2 regions of the Bacillus sp. D48C genome follow, and region 2 is predicted to be linked to the other one. Evidence: a T-box and tRNA genes for the amino acid it is inferred to sense, from the RefSeq annotation. Region 2 holds a T-box; the other holds one or more tRNA genes.
What was found. A T-box is a leader RNA that pairs with one kind of tRNA and senses whether it is charged. The one in region 2 lies ahead of ileS2 (isoleucine--tRNA ligase), so its partner is inferred to be a tRNA-Ile.
Positions count from the first base shown of each region.

Region 1: it has a tRNA-Ile gene. The T-box ahead of ileS2 (isoleucine--tRNA ligase) is inferred to sense a tRNA for this amino acid. The anticodon was not compared.

Region 1 covers NZ_JBKFAQ010000001.1:571,325-579,133, reverse strand. Annotated here, with positions in the region: gene ACLBXA_RS03090 (PstS family phosphate ABC transporter substrate-binding protein) at 1-776, opposite strand, end outside; gene ACLBXA_RS03085 (peptidoglycan D,D-transpeptidase FtsI family protein) at 1,108-3,234, opposite strand; gene ACLBXA_RS03080 (MFS transporter) at 3,344-4,621, opposite strand; gene sodA (superoxide dismutase [Mn]) at 4,738-5,349, opposite strand; tRNA gene ACLBXA_RS03070 (tRNA-Ile) at 5,570-5,643, opposite strand; gene yqgB (protein YqgB) at 5,886-6,644, shown strand; gene yqfZ (protein YqfZ) at 6,710-7,075, shown strand; gene ispG (flavodoxin-dependent (E)-4-hydroxy-3-methylbut-2-enyl-diphosphate synthase) at 7,240-7,809, shown strand, end outside.
Region 2 covers NZ_JBKFAQ010000008.1:54,399-62,241, reverse strand. Annotated here, with positions in the region: gene ileS2 (isoleucine--tRNA ligase) at 1-1,685, opposite strand, end outside; T-box leader at 1,757-1,979, opposite strand; gene divIVA (septum site-determining protein DivIVA) at 2,031-2,537, opposite strand; gene ACLBXA_RS19235 (YlmH family RNA-binding protein) at 2,627-3,394, opposite strand; gene ACLBXA_RS19230 (YggT family protein) at 3,410-3,673, opposite strand; gene ACLBXA_RS19225 (cell division protein SepF) at 3,680-4,150, opposite strand; gene ACLBXA_RS19220 (YggS family pyridoxal phosphate-dependent enzyme) at 4,170-4,844, opposite strand; gene pgeF (peptidoglycan editing factor PgeF) at 4,841-5,659, opposite strand; gene ACLBXA_RS19210 (YlmC/YmxH family sporulation protein) at 5,780-6,061, opposite strand; gene sigG (RNA polymerase sporulation sigma factor SigG) at 6,225-7,004, opposite strand; gene sigE (RNA polymerase sporulation sigma factor SigE) at 7,162-7,843, opposite strand, start outside.

The sequences.
Region 1 (7,809 bases), on a different contig from region 2:
ATAGATGCATTATTCACATAAGTAAGTAGCGGCCTAGATAACGGCTTATATTTACCTGATTGAATGGTCTCTTTCGTCGGAAATACACCATTTACTTTTATTGCTTTCACCTTATCTCGATTAGCCATATAATAAGCATATCCTACAAAAGCAATGGCATGTTTATCATTCATTACCCCTTGCATAATAACTTGATCGTCTTCAGACAAAGAGACTTTTTTTACAATGCGATGATTTTGTAAGATGACATTTTGAAAATAATCATACGTACCAGAGTCTACGCCTGGTGCATAAAAGTTCACTTGTTCACGTGGCCATGTTGAATGAATTTGTGACCATCGCTTCTCACTTCCATCTTCACTCCACAGTAGACGTAACTCGTCTACTGACATATCGTCTACCCATGTATTGTGCCAATTCACAACAATTGTAAGACCATCGTTAGCCACCTCAAAAGGTGTGAATTGAATAGAATTTTTCTTCATTTCATTTTTCTCGACTTGTTTCATTACTCTCGAAGCATTATTTATATCTACTTCTCCTTTACCGAAACGATTAAATCCTCCCCCAGTTCCAGAAATACTGATGGAAATTTTCACGTCTGGATGCACCTTTGTATATTCCTCCGCTACTGCTTCTATAATAGGAAAAACCGTTGAGGATCCATCAACTCTCACTTCTCCCGTATTATTTAAAGCAAATGCAGTAGACATTTCAAAACAGAGGAACCATATTGATAGTACGAAAATTTTAATCGGTGTACGCATCCATTTCACGTGTTCTTCCTCCTAGAAGTAACCGGAAATAACAGGATTACAGATATAAGAATACTGCTAAACTATTAATTCGGTTTTAATTGTTTGTAAAAGTTTTGTAAAGTTCCACAAAGATCAACATACGATACAATTTTAATCAGTAGTAGCTATTCATTTTCTCTGATGATTTCCCTATAAAACAGTTATCCCCTATCTCATCATATACAAGTATCATTTATACGGCCGCGTGTTTTTCAGTGTTGTATACTTGTCCACATTTATTACACGATATGCATAAACCATAAAAAAAAGCACACTATCTTTTCAGATAGTGTGCTTTTTTACAATTTTTTTATTCATCATCTTGATCTTTATTTTTATTGTCTTTGTCATCTTTTGGAGTTTCACCATTTACTTCTTTGTTTTTCAAATCAAAGTAAGCGTCCATAATTTCACGACCAATATATCCATTAATACCAGTCTTATCATCATGTACCCACGGAACGACAACAGAGAATGCTACTTCTGGATCTTCAAGTGGCGCATAACCTACTAATGTTAGGTTATATGTTTCCACACGTTCACCGTTTGCCTTTCTACCAATCTCTTTATCTCCGCCATACACAGTTTGCGCGGTACCTGTCTTCCCTGCCGCTTTATATTTTGCACCTGTAAAGTATTTTGTAGCTGTACCACCTGAATCATTATACACTTGTCTAAATCCTTCTTGAACACGTTTAATTTGCGATTCTGGCATATCAACACGATTTAATACTTTCGGTTCCATAGATTGAACAACTTTCCCAACTTCATCTGGTTTCACTGCTGGTTGACGAATTTCTTTTACAACTTGTGGTTGCATACGATATCCGCCATTGGCAATCGTCGAAATATATTGCGCTAATTGAAGCGGTGTATACGTATCATACTGTCCAATTGATAAATCTAGTAAGAAACCTGGTTGACTACTTCTACCCATCTGACCAGCAGATTCATTGGGTAAATCAATTCCTGTTTTTACACCCAGTCCAAACTGTCCGAAATAATAACGCATCGTATCAAATGCTTTTTGAGGTATATCTAACGTACCACCTCTCACATATGGAACACCAGCGATATTCATCGCTGTTTTAAACATATAAACGTTAGAAGACATTTTTAAAGCTGTAAGGTCATTAATATATCCCATCGTTTTCCAAGACGACTTCGTAGGTGTACCTTTTAATTTAATTGGTTCATCCAATTGTACTGCCCCTGGTTGAATCGCACCAGTTTGATATCCAGTAAGTACTGTTGCACCTTTTACAGTTGACCCCATCGGATAAGAACTTGTCATGGTACCTAATGCAAAGTCATTTACTTTCGTTTGACCATCTTCATTAACTAATTGTTTCCCAGCCATGGATAAAACTTCACCATTTTTCGGATTCATCATTACAACGAATGCGCGATCTAAAAGAGGTTCGCTTCCTTTAAATCTCATTAAATTATTCGCAAGAATATCTTCTACACGCTTTTGTAATTCCATATCAATTGTTAAGTTCAAGTCATTACCACTTTGCCCTTTTGATACATTAATCGTTTCTAAAATATTACCGTTTTTATCTGTAACATTTCTAACTTCTGCTTTCGTACCGTGCAGGCTATCTTCATACTGTTGTTCAAGATAACTTTTGCCTACTCGATCATTCCGATTATAATCACGGACAAGATAGTAATCTAGTCTTTCTCTCGGTAAGCCTTCATCAGATGTCGACACCCCACCAAGTACACTTCGGAATAAATCATCGTACGTATATTTTCGATCCCAATCAACATTCGTATCTACACCTGGTAATGCTGCTAGGTTTTCACTAATAATCGAATATTCCTTTTCTGTAGCATCCTTTTTAATAACTTGAGGTGTCATTGCATATCCGCCGTCCATCTTACTTTTAATCGCTAATATTTCTAGGTCTTTTGCGGATAATTGATTAATCTCTTCTTCTGTTACACGACTTCGCTGACGCTCGTCTAATTCTTTATCATCAATTTTTTTATCTTTAAACTCTTGACGATCTTTATTCGTAATTTTTTCTTTAGCTTCCTCTTTATGCATAGCAAGCCAATAATCTTTTTTATCGCGATCTGTTAATTTATCTGTCGGTACTTCAATCAAATCTGCTAGCTTTTTCGCTGTTTCTAAGCGATCCTCTGCCGTTGATCCTTTCATTTTTGTAAATGTAATAGTACGAATGGCTGCATTATCTACTACAGGTCGCCCATAACGGTCAAATATTTTCCCACGCGGTACAGGATTACTTATCGTTGAGTTTTCTTTCTTCTCCACTTCATTCTTATATTCTTCACCGCGAACAATTTGTACATATCCGAGCCTTACAATAACCGCGGAGAACATTAAAAACACACAGAAAAACAGCACGTTTAACCGAAAAGGAACGTGGGTCTTTTTCTTATTTTGCTTCTGCTTCTTGCTCATACAAACCCCCTCTACCAACAGCTATGTAATGTGAAAGGGACACCTTCATACAGGTGTCCTCACTGCTGTTTTACATCTTTTTCTATTCTAGCATAAAACAAACGAGAAGTTAACCTTCTGGTTCAGTTTGATTCTGCGTAGTTCCTTGCGTTACAACACTTGTTTTATCTGCATTTTCCCCATCATATTTGACATTTTTAACTGCAAAATAAATAAGAAAATGTCCAGCACCTAAAATACATAATAAGTAAGGTAAACTTTTTTCAGGTGGAAAGAATAGTACAGCACATAAAAAACTTAAAATGGAACAGATTCTTCCGGCATTTAACCATAACTCCCGGACAACGACATATTCCACACGCCATTCTCTCGCATTTTTAGCTCTACCAATTACGTCATATGTCATTGACCCGTATGGAACAAGTAAAATAGGATATGCAACCGCAATACATGCCGCATAAATAAGTAATTTCGTGTATGTAACATTGAAAATAACTAAAAAGACGACAGCATATAAAATAATGCCCCCAAGTAAAATTGCTTTTTTTCGCCACTCTTTCTTTAACATGCGAGCGACCAAGTAATAACATACAAAGGATACAGCAGAGTTCACTAAACTATATTTCCCTAATGCGAACTCACTATTAGTTGCTAAATACACATATACTGAAATGACAAAAATAAACGTTCCTTCTCTCAATCCTTGGACAAAATGAGCTCGTGTAATCTTTCCCCAATTTTTATCAACTCTTCGTTCTTTCAATACTTGCACAATTTCATAACGCCCTTCACATTCTCTTTTAGATAAAAAGAAACTTAAGACGACAGCAATTGCAAATAAAACTAATGAAAGAAAGAATATAACAGTATAACCACTCCATTTCTCCATGCGTGAAATTGTGTATCCTGCTGCTATTGGTCCAATCATCCCAGAGAAAGATGTAAGAAGTCCAAGAAATCCATTAAAGAAATCTCTTGTTTCTGGTTCTGTAATTTCAAATGTCAATAAGTTAAAAGCCAACCAGTAAAAACCGTATCCTACTCCTAAAAGAGCCCCCATTAATAAAATATACTGAGAAGCACTTTTTCCAGCCACTAAAACAACGATAAAAAAAATTGCGAGCGTTCCTACTCCTATTCGTAATAAAATCGAGCGATCGATACGTTTCGCTAATTTCCCCCCTACAAGAAATGTGAGAGGCTGTAATACAACGCTGGCCAAATTATACAAGCCAAGATTCACATAATTTTGTGTTTGCTTCCATAAATAAATATTTACAAACGTATTCGATAAAGAAATTGCGAGCGTGTATAAACCTCCTATAAGGAGCAATAACACTAAATCCCGATTCACTTCAACGTCACCAATTATATGTTTCCACTTCATACACAACTCTCCTTTACTTCATGTTCTAGTCTTCCAAAGACAAGCCCAATTATGTAAAAGGAAAGCATAGAAAAAAGCTAGGGGCTCTCCCCTAGCTTTTTCTATATTTATTACGATTATTTTGCTTCTTGGTAACGTTTTTCAGCAGCGTTCCAATCTACAACGTTCCAAAATGCGCCGATGTAGTCTGGACGACGGTTTTGGTAGTTTAAGTAGTAAGCGTGCTCCCAAACATCTAAACCGATAACTGGAGTTTTACCTTCAGTTAAAGGAGAATCTTGGTTTGGAGTGCTTGTTACTTCTAACTCACCATTGTTTACTACTAACCAAGCCCAACCAGAACCGAAGCGAGTTGCGCCAGCTTTTGCGAATTCTTCTTTGAATGCATCGAAGCTACCGAATTTCGCTTCAATTGCAGTTGCAAGTTCACCTACAGGTTGTCCTCCGCCGTTTGGAGATAAGATTGTCCAGAAGAATGTATGGTTAGCGTGTCCGCCACCATTGTTACGTACTGCTGTACGGATCGCTTCTGGTACTTCGTTTAAGTTTGCAACTAATTCTTCTACGCTTTTGTCAGCTAATTCTGCATGACCTTCTAAAGCAGCGTTTAAGTTTGTAATATACGTGTTGTGATGTTTTGTATGATGGATGTTCATTGTTTCTTTGTCAAAGTGAGGCTCTAAAGCATCATACGCATAAGGTAAATTTGGTAATTCGTGTTTTGCCATTGTTATATTCCTCCCAGTTTATGTATTGCCACTTAGTGACATACAACTTCATTCTACCCTAATTGCCATAGGGTGCAAACAAATAAATCACATTGTCTTGCTATCATTAAAGTAGCAAAATTCCCACTTCTTTTCAATTAAAATGCTCATATATTCCGTAAAAAAAGCTTCCTTCTACAAGGAAGCTTCCTGCTAACATAATAAACATGCGAAATGGATATGGACCCTGTAGGACTCGAACCTACGACCGGACGGTTATGAGCCGTCTGCTCTAACCAGCTGAGCTAAGGGTCCACAATTATGTATGTAACAACATATCAAATAAAGGAATTCCTATCGGATATGCCCTTTAAGAAAGGTAAGATAAATTTACCATATAGAAAAGAAAAGTGTCAATTGTATTTTTCTTATTTAAAAGAAGAAAGTTAATAAAAAGAAATTTAGTTATCTCCACTATATGTAAATATAATATATCTTGAGATTCTCTAGATTCCTACGTTACAATGATTTTATACATACATAAAGGAAGTGAATCTATGTCCATATTTACCCAATTCGTAAAAAGCATATACTCGCCTAAAGATATGGCGCTATTCCGTTTTCAAAAAATCGGTAAAACCATTTTGTATATTATGCTACTTTGCTTAATTACTACTATTCCAAGAACTTTTTTGTACGGTAGTTTTATCCAAGATGGTGTAGGCATGGTAAATCAAGTCATCGATAAAGATTTACCTGACTTTAAGATTGAAAATGGCGAACTAAAAGCCGATATTGATCAACCCATTGAAAAAGAAGAAGGAAATGCACTTTTCGTATTTGATCCAAATTCAACAGACCTAGAAAAATATCAAAATAAAACAGGTTTATTTGTTTTAAAAGATAAAGTAGTCTCTATGGGAAATGGTCAAACACAAACGTATTCTTATAACGATTTGTTAGGTGCATCTCTTGAGAAAAAAGATCTACAAGAATTTATTTCTTTATTCGATAATATTTATCCAATTTTATTATTCGTTATCGGATTCTTAGTGTACCTATTCCAATTATTCATCACTTTTGTAGGCGTGACCTTACTTGCGTTCATCGGTTCTGCTATGAGCGGTCAACGTAAACTATCCTATAAACAAGTTTGGACACTAACTGCATACAGCTACACAATCCCAACCATTTTCTTCATGATTATGGACTTATTCAAAATCGTCGTACCTGGGGCAACATTCATTTATATCGCTGTTGTTTTAATCGTTCTATACTTAACGATTAAAGAGGTACCCCAACCGAAAGAAAAATAAAAAAATGCCTAAATAGGCATTTTTTTTTTGGACAAGCATATATTCCTAGCAAAGGAGTGAAGAATATGAAGAGGTTAGGTATATTCCTATTCGTGCTTGTTCTCGGTTATGTATTTTATTACGATATAAAAATCGGTACTTTACCGATGTTAAGTTCATATAAAAAAACAACCTCTGCCCAAACGATTAAAAAAGAGAACGCAGACAACCAACAAAATAAAGAGAATAAAACAGAAAAAGAAACGGATACATCCTATAAAACAATTGAAGTAAAAACTGGTGAGACAGTTCTTTCTATTACAGAACAAATTAACAAGAAAAAAATTCCTTCCATAGAAAAAGTCATTGACGACTTTAAACTATTAAACAAAAGTACATCTGCTACAAAAATCCAAATTGGAAAGTCTTATAAATTCCCGTTATATCAATAAGCTATCACTTAATCCTTGTCAATTACATAAAGGCGCTGATACAATAGTAAAAGTGAAACCGAGCACTTCGGTTTCTATAGCCCTATATCACGTATACTATCATTGATATGAGGGACTAAATAAGAAACTTCTTTTATAAGGAGAGCGATCTATTCGTGAATGAAATGACTCATCGTACAAAAACACGTCCAGTTAAAGTCGGTAATTTAACAATCGGCGGTAATAATGAATTAATTATACAAAGTATGACAACAACAAAAACACATGATGTTGAAGCAACAGTTGCTGAAATCAAGCGTTTAGAAGAAGCCGGCTGTCAAGTCGTCCGCGTTGCCGTTCCAGATGAACGCGCAGCAGATGCTATTGCTGATATAAAAAAACAAATCAACATTCCACTTGTTGCTGATATTCATTTTGATTATCGCCTTGCTTTAAAAGCAATTGAAGGTGGCATTGATAAAGTACGTATCAATCCAGGTAATATTGGTCGTCGCCATAAAGTAGAAGCTGTTGTAAATGCAGCAAAAGAGCGCGGTATTCCAATCCGTATTGGTGTAAACGCCGGTTCATTAGAGCGTCACATTTTAGAAAAGTACGGGTACCCAACTGCAGATGGTATGGTTGAGAGCGCGCTACATCATATTAAAATTTTAGAGGACTTAGATTTCCACGATATTATCGTATCTATGAAAGCCTCTGATGTTAACTTAGCAATCGAAGCATACGAGAAAGCT
Region 2 (7,843 bases):
TTAAACCAACCACGATACTGGTCAGATCCTTCTAAATATAAATCAGCTGGACGCTGTAAATCTTCGCGCTCTTCTAATACAGCTTGGTGAGAAGAACCTGAATCGAACCATACATCCATGATGTCTGTTTCTTTACGGAATTCGCCATTTGGGCTACCTGGATGTGTAAATCCTTCTGGTAATAGATCTTTCGCTTCACGCTCAAACCATACGTTAGAACCGTGTTCACGGAATAAATCTGCTACATGGTTAATTGTTTCATCTGTAATAATTGGATCGCCATTCTCAGCATAGAATACCGGAATTGGCACACCCCATGCACGCTGACGAGAAATACACCAGTCACCACGGTCACGAACCATATTATGAAGACGAGTTTCTCCCCATGCTGGTACCCATTTTGTTTCCGCTACAGCTTCTATTAATTCTTTACGGAATGCTTCAATAGATGCAAACCACTGTGCTGTCGCACGGAAAATAATTGGTTTTTTCGTTCTCCAATCATGTGGGTATGAATGCGTAATGAATGTTAGTTTCAGTAACGCGCCTACTTCTTCTAATTTTTCTGTAATTGGCTTGTTAGCTTTATCATAGAATAAGCCTTCAAATCCAGGTGCTTCATTTGTTAATACACCTTTATCATCAACTGGGCAAAGTACTTCTAATCCATACTTTTTACCAACAACGAAGTCATCTTCCCCGTGTCCTGGTGCTGTATGAACACAACCTGTACCTGCATCTGTTGTTACGTGATCTCCTAGCATTACTAATGAATCACGATCGTAGAATGGATGTTTTGCAACTGTGTACTCCAGTTCGCTACCTTTTACTGTTTTCACAACTTCAGCATTTTCCCACTCTAACGTTTTTGCAACTGTCTCAAACAGCTCAGAAGCAATGATATATTTCTCATCATTTACTTTTACAATGCTATATTCAAGCTCTGGGTGAACAGAAATACCTAAGTTTGCAGGTAATGTCCAAGGTGTTGTTGTCCAAATGATGTACTTTTCATCACCTTCTAATACGTTCTTTCCATCTTTTACAGGGAATGCTACGTAAATAGATGCTGATTTTTTATCTTGATATTCAATTTCAGCTTCTGCTAAAGCAGATTCACTCGTTGGAGACCAGTAAACTGGTTTTTGACCTTTATAGATATAACCTTTTTTCGCCATGTCACCAAACACTTTAATTTGTTGTGCTTCATAAGCGGGCTCTAAAGTAATATATGGATTATCCCAATCTGCACGTACACCTAGACGCTTAAATTGTTCACGTTGACGTTCTACTTGTTCATATGCATACTCTGCACATAACTTACGGAACTCAGCAACTGTCATTTCTTTACGCTTTACACCTTTATTTGTTAAAGCTTGTTCAATTGGTAAACCGTGCGTATCCCATCCTGGAACATATGGCGCACTAAAACCAGTCATTGATTTATAACGAACAATAAAGTCTTTTAATACTTTATTTAATGCATGTCCCATATGAATGTCACCATTCGCATATGGAGGTCCATCATGCAATACAAATAAAGGACGACCTTTTGTATGTTCTTGTACTTTTTCGTAAATATTCATTTCAGCCCATTTTTCTTGCATTGCAGGCTCACGTTTTGGTAAGTTCCCACGCATTGGGAACTCTGTTTTCGGCATCAGTAATGTATTTTTGTACTCCATGCTCAATTCCTCCTTACATGTATATAAGAAATACTTAAAAAACGGAATAAAAAAGAGACTTTCTCATCCCAAAAAGGGACGAGAAAGTCTCCCGCGGTACCACCCTAGTAGATCATATACATATGTATAGAATCCTCTTATATTCTTAACGCGAATACACGCCTACGCTTACTCTATTTGTTCAGCGCGGAACTCCAGGGTGATATTCCCACTATCTCCTTATCCTGAGCTTACACCGTCCTCAGTTCGCTATATAAGGTTTGAAAAGGTACTTATCCCTATCTTCGTTTTTCTTAATAAATATGTTGTTTAAAATTATATGTAATAATGAGAAAAACGTCAAGCTTACACTGTTTCTTCTTTTTTCAACAGTTCATCTACTTCGTCTTCTAACTCAATTAGTTTATCCCAATCATCGTTGTTTAACATTTCAAGCTGTGTTTCTAATAACATACGGAAACGAGTTCGGAATACTTTCGCTTGTTTCTTTAACTCTTCAATATCAAAAGCAACTTTTCTTGATTTTACTAATGCTTCGTTAATAATACGATCAGCATTCTTTTCAGCTTCACGCACAATTAATTTCGCTTCTTTTTGCGCATTACGTTTTACTTCTTCCGCTGCTTCTTGCGCAACAACGATAGATTTGTTTAACGTATCTTCAATATTAGAGAAATGATCTAACTTCCCTTCTAACTGCGCAACTTTTTCTTCTAAAGCTTTTTTCTCACGAATGACCAATTCATAATCTTTGATAATTTGATCAAGAAACTCATTTACTTGATCTTCATCATAGCCACGGAATCCGCGACCAAATTCTTTGTTATGAATATCTAATGGTGTTAACGGCACAACGCCACCTCCAAGTAGTTATCTAAATTTCCTCTTTCAATTATATCTTTTCTTCGACAAAATAGGAGGATTTCCTTCTAAAAAACCAATCATTTTAGTATACCATACAAAATTCTCCATTTGTCGCGTTTTGTTCTACCTTCTACAGAAAATAATTTACTTCGGCCATATCCTCTAACAGAGAAAACGTCTCCTGGATAACATTCATAAGAAGTTTGTTCCACTATTTTCCAATTAACTTTTACTAAACCATTTTTAATTAAAGGTTGTACTTTCTGTCTAGATAAATGTAACATTTCAGCTAACATAACATCTAAACGAAGTGAAGAAACCGTTCCAGATTTCTCCCCCCACGTTTCATGTATCTGTAGAATTTGTTCTCCTTGTACTGCTGATAAGGAGACTTTTACTTTTCCTATTGCTTGTAAGTTCATCTCAATGTACGATACGATTTCTTTCGCAACTACAATTTGGGCACGATTTTCTTGCAGCAAAATATCACCACATTTTTCTCTCGTTAAACCAAGAGACATAAATGTACCTAATATTTGCCTATGTTCTAGCGTATAAAACTTGGAAGGATAGTCAATTTCTAATACTTCTACTTGAAATTCTTCTTCATTTAATTTTAGATAGTCTGGATAAATGAGTGCTCTTTTACGCTCTGCATTAGGCGTTGCACCACCAAATTGCACAGCAACATCTCCTTGTCCAATTACCATAGAAACAATTTGTTGCTGTCTTGGATCAAGGAAATCTGTTAATTTCACTTGATGGTACTCCGCCGTTCGCTTCCACTCTAGCACTTTATCTACAAAGACCTCTTCATCAGGCCTAAAATGTTCGTAAATGCTCATGTATTTAACCTCTTACTATAAGAAATAGCCGAACAAGCTGAACAAACCACTTTTAGCAAGTTTTAACGCAAAAATCGCAACGAGTGGAGAAATATCAATCATACCCAGCGGCGGAATAAATCTGCGGAATGGTTCTAAATACGGTTCACAAATTCGCGCCAAGAACTCTCCAAAAGATGATTCCTTTGCACCAGGAAACCATGATAGGAGAATGTAAATAATCAGTGCCCACGAGTAAATCTCGATAGCAGAACTTAACACCATTAAAACTGTTGTCATGGCGTATTACCACCTCTTTATATTTGTTTCTTCTTCTTCACCGAATAACTCTGAAATTGCACCAACAATATCAACATTTTCAGGTGTACACATAAATGTTTTCGGTCCTATTTTTTGAATGTCCCCGCCTATAGCGTATACAGTACCACTTAAAAAGTCAACGATACGTACCGCTTGATCAGTAGACATTCTCTGCAAATTAATTACAACAGCTCGTCTACCTTTTAGGTGGTCCGCAATCCCTTGCGCTTCCGAATATGTGCGTGGTTCTAATAAAACAACTTTTGAAGATTGTTTTGCTGTTTCAATACTCACAACATTTTGCTTCGGTTGCGCTTTCGGAAACGTAACATCTTGTTGTTCTGGTGGATCTTGCTGCTTTTTCATGTCTGTTTGCTCCTTTTCATAACCATATTGAGCTGCTTCTTTTTCTTCCGGTGTATCAAAAAAGAAGTATTTTACTTTTGACCAACTCATAATAAGATTCTCCTTCCTTTTACGCTTTTCCTACTAAAATCGTTCCCAAACGAATATATGTAGCCCCTTCTTCAATTGCAATCGTGTAATCGTTGGACATTCCCATTGATAATTCTTTACATGGCGCATGTAATAACTCTAGCTCCTGCACCTCTGTTTGTAGCATACGTAATTCCTTAAAACAGCGTCTGATTTCTTCCTCTTCTTCTGTAAATGGAGCCATCGTCATTAGTCCGACCACTTCAATTTTATCGAATTCTTGCAAACTTTGAATAAAAGAAACAACCTCTTCTATTGCCAATCCTTGCTTCGATTCTTCAGATGAGGTTTTCACTTGAATAAAGCATTTCACTTTCTTATCAGCACGTTTCTGAATTTCTTTCGCCAGGGAAAGACGATCTAACGAATGTAAATAATCAATTTCATTAATGATTTCTTTTACTTTTCTCGTTTGTAATGAGCCAATAAAGTGCCAATTAACTTTTGAACCGAAATGCTCGTATTTCTGTAAGAAACCTTCATTTCTATTTTCACCTAAATCGATAATTCCAGCTTCAATTACTTCGTTTGTTTTTTCAATCCCTACAGTTTTTGTCACTGCAACAAGTTTAATATCTTGCAACGAACGTCCAGCTCGAGCGCAAGATTCTTTAATAGCTTCGTTTACAATCACTAAATTTTCTTGTACTGTCACTTGCTTCCTTCCTCCTTAAAACCTATGAAACTCAACATTCTTCCTGTCTTACCTTGATCACGACGATGAGAGAAAAATAGTTGCTCTTCACAGCTTGTACAAAGAGATGACATTACAATATGCTCTTCTTTTATGCCTGCTTGTACACATAATATACGATTAATTTCTTTTAAATTAATTGCGTACTGCCCGTCAGAAATTTTTTGATGAGGAACAGCACCGCTAACTACTTCCTGTGCTGCTGTTAATACACGATCATCCACAACATAACAACAAGATCCGATCGACGGCCCAATTGCAACATGAATTTCATCACTTGAAATACCTTCTGCATTCCACTTTTGAATCATTTCCTTTGCAATCTCTTGTACAGTGCCTTTCCATCCAGCATGCGCAAGTCCTATCATACCATGTGATGGTGCATAAAAATAGAGCGGAACACAATCCGCGTAACAAGACGTTAACAGAACATCTTCATTACTCGTATAAATGCCATCTGTTTTTGAAATGCCGTCCTCATATGAATAGACGCCACTTCCTTTTTCCTGTTGCCCTACTTTTTCAACATGATGAGCATGAACTTGTTCAGAGCAAATCCAGTTTTCTAATGGTTTTTGTAACTTATTTGCTAAAATGCGTCTGTTTTCATGAACGTTCTCCACGATATCATTCACATGTAATCCTAAATTCATCGCATGAAAGGAGCCCGTACTTATCCCACCATCTTTTGTCGTAAATCCAGCAGTAATGTTTCCAAGTTCTTTCCACGCTTGTAAATACAGTATACCGTCCACATATTTAAATGGTTCTCTCATAATAAAGCGGCTCCTTTTAATTAAAATAACAGAAAAAAGCATGGTACTTCCTGTCTATTTTACCATACTTTTATTTTTTCATAATCCTAACAGAAAAAAAAGAGGAATTTGTAATATTCTTTATGAAATTGTCGGTGTTTGTATTGATTCTGTTACAGAATTAACAGGATTTACTCTTACAAGTATGACATCTTCCCCAATTTTCACAATTTCCTTCCAAGGAATTACAATCTCAACATCTTTTCCAAAAATACCTAGCATACGTGTCTGTTTGGAAATAATAACAGAACAAATTTTCCCTGTGTTCATATCAATTTCAATATCTCCAATATTCCCAATCCTTTTTCCATCTGAAATATTTATAACATCCTTCATCTGTAACTCTGAAATTCGTATCACCATTTTTATCCTCTCCCTTATATGACGAATTGGAAACTGTTTCTCATATTTACAGGAAGCCACCTATACGAAACACCATGCTAGTTTCATTATATGAACACTAATCCCCTACTATGAGCACAAACCATATTACATATAAAAAGGTCTCACCATAATTGGTGAGACCTTATCCTTGAATCGTTTTATTCATTTGTTTAATGGCTGACTTCTCTAAACGTGATACTTGCGCTTGGGAAATCCCAATTTCTTCTGCAACTTCCATCTGTGTCTTTCCTTGGAAGAAACGTTTTCTAATAATCATTTTCTCTCGATCATTTAAACGCTTCATTCCTTCTTTTAATGCTAATTCTTCAACCCACTGCTCGTCCTTTTGTTTTTCATCACTTAACTGATCCATAACAAAGATAGGATCTCCTCCATCATTATAAATCGGTTCAAATAATGAAACTGGGTCTTGAATCGCATCTAAAGCAAATACTATCTCTTCATGAGTTACTTCTAGCACTTTTGCAATATCCATTGCTGTTGGTTCTTTTGAATTTTCTGCAATCAACTTTTCTCTTACTTGCAAAGCTTTATACGCAATATCTCGCAATGAGCGCGATACGCGAATTGGATTATTATCACGCAAATATCTGCGTATTTCCCCAATAATCATCGGCACAGCATACGTTGAAAATTTTACATTTTGGCCTAAATCAAAATTATCAATTGATTTCATAAGTCCAATGCAACCAACTTGAAATAAATCGTCAACATATTCTCCTCTGTTATTAAATCTTTGGATGACGCTCAGTACAAGACGTAAGTTTCCATTCACTAATTTTTCTCTTGCGCTTATCTCTCCACTTTGCATTTCACGAAATAATTTACGCATCTCTTCATTTTTTAATACTGGAAGTTTAGCTGTATCAACACCGCAAATTTCTACTTTGTTTCTCGTCAAAGTGTTCCCTCCTATCGGGAGTTGCTGTACAGTGTAAAGTATTTCCTTTGAAGGGGATTTTATGCATATGGTTTTTTCACGATTTTTTATTTAAATTATCTTTCCTAATACAACTAAATAGAATAAGACCAGCCTACATAACGGCTGGTCTTATTCTTCACACCATTTTATTAAATTCTTTTCGTAATCTTTTTATAATTCTTTTTTCTAAACGCGAAATGTATGACTGTGAAATCCCAAGCATATCCGCCACATCTTTTTGCGTCTTTTCCTCTCCTCCAGCAAGACCAAACCGAAGTTCCATAATTTGTTTTTCACGATCATTTAATTGGTGTAATGCTTTCATTAAAAGGTGACGATCTACAGTAGCTTCTAAATCTTTTGTAATAATATCATCATCTGTACCTAACACGTCAGACAACAACAGTTCATTCCCATCCCAATCAATGTTTAGCGGTTCATCAAAAGAAACTTCTGAACGATTTTTGTTATTTCGACGTAAATGCATTAAAATTTCATTTTCTATACAACGCGATGCATATGTTGCTAATTTTATTTTCTTTTCTGGATTAAATGTATTTACCGCTTTAATAAGGCCGATTGTTCCTATACTAATCAAATCTTCAATATTTATCCCTGTATTTTCAAACTTTCTTGCTATATATACAACGAGCCTTAAGTTACGTTCAATAAGTAATGACCTTGCTGCCTGATCTCCCTTTGGCAATTTATTCAAAAGAACTTCCTCTTCTTCTTTCGTTAACGGTGGTGGCAACGCTTCACTTCCACCAATATAATAAATTTCATCGGTCTTAATTCCTAATTTCAGCAATACTTTA